Regions from separate parts of the Heyndrickxia vini genome, predicted to be linked through region 2. Evidence: a T-box and tRNA genes for the amino acid it is inferred to sense, from the RefSeq annotation. Region 2 holds a T-box; the other holds one or more tRNA genes.

Region 1 (3,412 bases), 1.2 Mb from region 2:
CCGCACCCTGATCGGGGTGGGAGACAGTGTCAGGCGGGCAGTTTGACTGGGGCGGTCGCCTCCTAAAAGGTAACGGAGGCGCCCAAAGGTTCCCTCAGAATGGTTGGAAATCATTCGCAGAGTGTAAAGGCACAAGGGAGCTTGACTGCGAGACCTACAAGTCGAGCAGGGACGAAAGTCGGGCTTAGTGATCCGGTGGTTCCGCATGGGAAGTACCATCGCTCAACGGATAAAAGCTACCCCGGGGATAACAGGCTTATCTCCCCCAAGAGTCCACATCGACGGGGAGGTTTGGCACCTCGATGTCGGCTCATCGCATCCTGGGGCTGTAGTCGGTCCCAAGGGTTGGGCTGTTCGCCCATTAAAGCGGTACGCGAGCTGGGTTCAGAACGTCGTGAGACAGTTCGGTCCCTATCCGTCGTGGGCGTAGGAAATTTGAGAGGAGCTGTCCTTAGTACGAGAGGACCGGGATGGACGCACCGCTGGTGTACCAGTTGTCTTGCCAAAGGCATCGCTGGGTAGCTATGTGCGGAAGGGATAAGTGCTGAAAGCATCTAAGCATGAAGCCCCCCTCAAGATGAGATTTCCCTTAGTTTATCTAAATAAGACCCCTGAAAGATGATCAGGTTGATAGGTTCGAGGTGGAAGTGTGGCGACACATGGAGCTGACGAATACTAATCGGTCGAAGACTTATCCTAATTTGATTCAATGTTATTACGAAGTATTTCTCATCTATCTAGTTTTGAGGGAATAATTTTTTAAAAAACCCCTTGAAATTTGGTTAAAAATCATTATAATAAATAATGTCTTAATCAAATGCTGCAATGCAGTGAAGCAAAAATATCCGGTAATTATTGCGAGAAGGTCACACCCGTTCCCATCCCGAACACGGAAGTTAAGCTTCTCAGCGCCGATGGTAGTTGGAGGCTCTCCTCCTGCAAGAGTAGGACGTTGCCGGGTTTATAGTATTCCGCAGTAGCTCAGTGGTAGAGCTATCGGCTGTTAACCGATCGGTCGTAGGTTCGAATCCTACCTGCGGAGCCATTGCTTCCATAGCTCAGCAGGTAGAGCACTTCCATGGTAAGGAAGAGGTCACCGGTTCGAGCCCGGTTGGAAGCTTATAATATGAGAATAAAACATACATAGATTGGCCCGTTGGTCAAGCGGTTAAGACACCGCCCTTTCACGGCGGTAACACGGGTTCGAATCCCGTACGGGTCACCAACTTAGATTAGATACAATATAAAATGCAACGGAGGATTAGCTCAGCTGGGAGAGCACCTGCCTTACAAGCAGGGGGTCGGCGGTTCGATCCCGTCATCCTCCACCATATTAACAAAATAATAATATGCCGGCCTAGCTCAATTGGTAGAGAACGACCGAATACGCTTCGTAGGAATAACTTCAGCGTACAGCTTGAGCCGCTACTTGAATAATCAGTCTGAAAGCTGGACGACCTTCTTAAGTGGTTCAATATAAGGAAAATAATTTAATATGCCGGCCTAGCTCAATTGGTAGAGCAACTGACTTGTAATCAGTAGGTTGGGGGTTCAAGTCCTCTGGCCGGCACCATTCATTACAATTAGTAATGATATGGAGGGGTAGCGAAGTGGCTAAACGCGGCGGACTGTAAATCCGCTCCTTCGGGTTCGGCGGTTCGAATCCGTCCCCCTCCACCATTTTTATTAATATAATTTGATTAAAATGGACATAATAAGAATGTCCTTTTTTATTTCAATGGGCTATAGCCAAGTGGTAAGGCAACGGACTTTGACTCCGTCACTCGTTGGTTCGAATCCAGCTAGCCCAGCCATTGCTTAGAGCCATTAGCTCAGTCGGTAGAGCATCTGACTTTTAATCAGAGGGTCGAAGGTTCGAGTCCTTCATGGCTCATCAAATTTGCAAAAGTTTCCTTAAACCTTATAGGTTTAAGGATTTTTTTTTGTGAAAAATAATATTTATAGGGAAACTTTTAAGGGTTACAAACGTATAAACAATCGGTAAATTAATCATAAATTCGACTGAGAGTAGAGGTTGTTGGATGAAAGACATAATAAAACTTTTAAGACAGGGAAATAAATCCGCAATGTTAGCGGCAATAGTCAATGCAGTTATTTCAATCATTAAAGGAATCGCTTTCCTTTTAACAGGTAATATTGCAATGTTTGCAGAAACGATGCATAGTTTGGGAGATGCAGCTAATCAATTTTTTGTATTTATTGGTTCAGCCTTGAGTAAAAAAGCTCCTACGGATCGTTTTCCAAATGGTTTTGGTAGGGTTGTAAACTTAGTCCTTTTAGGAGCCGTTCTAATTGTAGGGATTATGTCTTATGAAACAATTAAGGAAGGATTTCATCATATTTTAAAACCCACGCAGTCAGAAGGTTTTTTCATAAATATCATTGTTCTAGGTGCAGCAGTAGTCCTAGAGAGTTTTGTTTTATTTAAGGCAATGAAAGAAATTCTTCATGAAGTGGGGGATGATACAAAAGGTCCCGCTATTTTCCTTCAGAGTGTAAAATACTTAGGTAAGGCTAAGCCAGCAACAAAGCTAGTGTTTATGGAAGATACAGTCGCTACCGCTGGTGGACTCTTAGCCATTATTGCGGTAATAATTTCTCATTTTTCATCATTTCATCAAGCTGAAGGAATTGCCTCCGTATTAATTGGAATCATGATGTTTATTGTTGTCGGAAAGGTATTTTTAGACAATGCGGCGGGAGCCATCGGTGAAGCGGATGAAGAGATGGAGTTAAAAATTGGTAATATCGTAATGGAGGATCCAAATGTTAAGGATATCCAAGATATCACCGTTATTAAAGAAGGAGAGGAACTACATGTCGAGGTAGAGATCGAAGTCGATCCAAGCTTAACTGTAGCGCAGGCCGATGATATCAAAGATCGCTTGGAAGAAAGAATTATGGCTGAAAAAGGAATAGCTGATGTGACCATTGAGTTTGACGAAGATGACGGAGTGAATAATTGGGAGGAAGAGAAAAAAGAGGTTATAGACGAAAAGTAGAAATAAACTGCCATTGGAAATTAGTAATGCGTTTCACTAGAGGTGCAAAACGGTAAATCACATAATCTTAACAGCATAATTAACAGTATATTTCACAGCCAAAAAGACTTAGAGATAAATTTCTCTAAGTCTTTTTTTCTAAGGAACCACAAGTGCATTAGATGCTAAAGAAAGTTTTGATAAATAAGCGATTAAGTCCATATAATTGTGTAAAAAGAAAAGAGTCATTTTAATCCCTCTTGGAAACAATGTTTTCAACGACGATAAACAATGAAAAGAGGAATATAAAATGACCCAATTACAGTTTAACCTAGATATGGATCTTTTAAAAGAATCTGTTTTGAATTCCAATATTGACGCAGTTATTAAATCAGCGATTGTTTTAGTTT
Region 2 (3,412 bases):
CTTTCTCCATTAATATAAACGGCACCATTTTGAATATCTTCCCGGGCTTGGCGTTTTGATGGCGCGATTTTGGCTTCGATTAATAAATCAACAAGTGCGATTTCTTCATTGCCTTTATAATCAAAAGATGGAACATCTTTAAATCCTTGCTTAATTTCATCCGCAGTTAAATTCTTTACCTCGCCACTGAAAAGGGCTTGTGTAATCTTCATTGCTTGCTCTAAAGCATCTTCTCCATGAATTAAGCGAGTCATTTCTTCAGCTAATGCTTTTTGCGCTTTACGTAAATGTGGTTCCTCTTGCACAGCTTTTTCTAATCCTTCAATCTCTTCTCGTGATAAAAACGTAAAGAACTTGAGATATTTAATAACATCAGCGTCCGCAGTATTAATCCAAAATTGATAGAATTCATATGGGGATGTTTTTTCTGGATCAAGCCAGATGGACCCGCCTTCTGTTTTTCCGAATTTTGTTCCATCTGCCTTTGTCACTAATGGGATTGTCAATCCGAACGCTTTATCTGTTTCTGGGCTCATTTTTCGAATAAGTTCTAGGCCTGTTGTGATATTTCCCCATTGATCACTTCCACCAATTTGCATTCTGCAGTTGTGATTTTGGTAGAGATGGAAAAAGTCAATTGCCTGTAAAATGGTGTAGGTAAATTCAGTAAACGATATTCCCGTATCGAGACGTGAAGCAATTGTATCCTTTGCCAACATATAATTTACACCAATGTGCTTCCCATAGTCTCTTAAAAACGTTACAAGATCCATCGTACCATTCCAATCATAGTTATTCACCATGATTGCGCCATTTTCCCCTTCGAAGTCAAAAATATGTTCTAACTGTTTTTTAAGTCCTCGAACATTTTGGTCAACAGTTTCTATAGTTTGAAGCTTTCTTTCCTCTTTCTTACCACTTGGATCTCCAATTAGTCCAGTAGCACCACCGACAAGCACGATTGGGCAATGTCCTTTTTGTTGAAATCTTCTTAATGTAAGAAACGGAAGCAAATGACCGATATGCATACTATCAGCTGTCGGGTCAACCCCACAGTATAACGAAATTTTGTCCTTATCTAGGACCTCTTTAATTCCTTCTTCATCTGTTTGTTGATAAATAATCCCTCTCCACTGTAAATCTTCTAACAAACTCATTTCATATCACTCCATTTCAATAAAATAAAAAAGCCCCTTCGTTTAAAAACGAAGGGACGATCATTATCGTGGTACCACCCAACTTGAGAAACAAATATGTTCTCCACTCAAAAATATAACGGTATCTCCCGTTTACTGCTACTACATTTCACAGTAAATGCTCCAGGATGTAATTCATCATAACCATTTGTATCGACTCTCAGCAACCGTCGACTCTCTAAGACATGGATAGTTAGACTACTTTATCCTTTCAACGCTTATTCATATGAATTTGTTCTTATAAAAGTTAATCTATTTTAAACATACCTACCTTATAAAGTCAATTGCTTTTAGAAAAATTACGATTTTAACATTTCCATAATCAATTTATGCTATAATGTAGGTGATTTTGAGGGGGAATTAGATGGGTGAAAAAATGACTAGATTATTAGAAAGTTTAAAGAAATCATTTGCGATTTTTCGAAACAGAAAAGTACAAAAAAACTCTAGAATTACAATCGGGGTTATTTGGAATCTTTTATTAATATTATTCATTGTACTTGTCGTAGGTGGTTTTTTTGCTGGCGGTGTTGCCGCAGGTTATTTTGCAGCATTAGTTAAAGATGAACCTGTTCGTCCTTATAATGAAATGAAAAAGGACATATATAATTATGAAGAGACATCGCAACTTTATTTCGCTAAAAATGTTTATTTAGGAAAAGTAAAATCGGATTTAGAGCGTGAAGAAGTGAAAATCAAAGATGTTTCGAAGTTTTTAAAAGATGCTTTAATAGCTACCGAAGATAAATACTTTTACGAGCATAACGGTGTTGTTCCAAAAGCGTTATTCCGTGCTGTTTTTCAAGAAGTAACGAATTCCTCTACACAAACTGGAGGAAGCACGCTGACACAACAAATTATCAAAAATCAAATATTAACAAATGAAGTGTCCTTTGATCGAAAAGCTAAGGAAGTATTGTTAGCTCTCCGTTTAGAAAAGTTTTTTAAAAAGGATGAAATACTAGAAGCTTATTTAAATGTATCTACGTTTGGCAGAAATTCATCTGGCCAAAATATTGCTGGTGTTGAGTCGGCGGCTGAAGGGATATTTGGAGTCTCTGCAAAAAAGCTAAACCTTGCACAATCAGCTTTTATAGCCGGATTACCGCAAAGCCCGTTTATGTACACCCCATTTACAAATGGAGGAAAGCTTAAAAGCAAAGAAGGATTAGAGCCAGGTATCAACCGGATGAAACTGGTTTTAAATCGTATGCTTGATAATGGCTATATCTCGGAAAAGCAATATACCGATGCAACAAACTATAATATTGTTAAAGATTTTATCAAACCACAAAAAAGTCCACGGGAAAAATACCCATGGTTAACTTATGAGATCGAAGACCGTGCTCGAAATATCGTAGCCATTATATTGGCGCAAAAAGATGGATATAAAGAAAAAGAGTTAAATAAAAGTAAAAAATTATATGAAAAATACACTACCCTTGCCGATCGTAATATTCGACAAAATGGCTATAATATTCATACTACAATCAATAAAAAAATATATGATAAAATGCAAAAAGCAAAAAATGAATTTACTAGTTATGGACCAAATAAAACAGTGACAAAAATTGACCCAAAAACTGGTGAAGAAAAATCAGTAACAGAACCCGTTCAAATCGGCGGGATATTAATTGAAAATAAAACAGGAAAAATATTAAGCTTTGTCGGCGGCAGAAATTTCAAAAAAGAGCAGTTAAACCATGCTACCCAAGCAAGAAGACCAAATGGTTCAACAATGAAGCCGCTTCTAGTTTACGCCCCTGCGATGGAAATGGGTGTGACTGCCCCTGGCACTGTAATTGCTGATTCAGATACTGGTATTAGGTCTGGTGGTAGAGCATGGCCGACCAATTATTCAGGAAGATATTATGGGTTAGTTACAACTAGGGAAGCGTTAGCGAAATCACATAACGTCACCGCTGTCAAAGTGTATCAAAGAACGATTAATCAAAGACCAGCGAAATATCTTAAGAAAATGGGCTTTTCAGATTTAGTTCCCGGCGATTATGAGAACCTAGCAACTGCATTAGGTGGTCTTACCAATGGGGTCACTGTTGAAGAAAACGTTAATGCATATACAACCTTTGCTAATGACGGGAAATTTGTCGACGCTTATTTAATCGACAAAATTACAGACAAAGACGGAAAAGTAATATACAAGCATAAAGCAAAACCTGTGAATGTATTTAGCAGCCAAACTACTTATCTTATGC

What was found. A T-box is a leader RNA that pairs with one kind of tRNA and senses whether it is charged. The one in region 2 lies ahead of tyrS (tyrosine--tRNA ligase), so its partner is inferred to be a tRNA-Tyr.
Region 1: it has a tRNA-Tyr gene. The T-box ahead of tyrS (tyrosine--tRNA ligase) is inferred to sense a tRNA for this amino acid. The anticodon was not compared.

What each region holds. Positions count from the first base shown of each region.
Region 1 covers NZ_CP065425.1:174,765-178,176, forward strand. Annotated here, with positions in the region: rRNA gene I5776_RS00950 (23S ribosomal RNA) at 1-699, shown strand, start outside; rRNA gene rrf (5S ribosomal RNA) at 845-961, shown strand; tRNA gene I5776_RS00960 (tRNA-Asn) at 971-1,045, shown strand; tRNA gene I5776_RS00965 (tRNA-Thr) at 1,048-1,120, shown strand; tRNA gene I5776_RS00970 (tRNA-Glu) at 1,151-1,225, shown strand; tRNA gene I5776_RS00975 (tRNA-Val) at 1,256-1,331, shown strand; tRNA gene I5776_RS00980 (tRNA-Thr) at 1,498-1,573, shown strand; tRNA gene I5776_RS00985 (tRNA-Tyr) at 1,597-1,680, shown strand; tRNA gene I5776_RS00990 (tRNA-Gln) at 1,740-1,814, shown strand; tRNA gene I5776_RS00995 (tRNA-Lys) at 1,822-1,894, shown strand; gene I5776_RS01000 (cation diffusion facilitator family transporter) at 2,043-3,023, shown strand; partial or broken gene I5776_RS01005 (IS256 family transposase) at 3,313-3,412, shown strand, end outside.
Region 2 covers NZ_CP065425.1:1,354,773-1,358,184, reverse strand. Annotated here, with positions in the region: gene tyrS (tyrosine--tRNA ligase) at 1-1,157, opposite strand, end outside; T-box leader at 1,207-1,420, opposite strand; gene I5776_RS06750 (transglycosylase domain-containing protein) at 1,561-3,412, shown strand, end outside.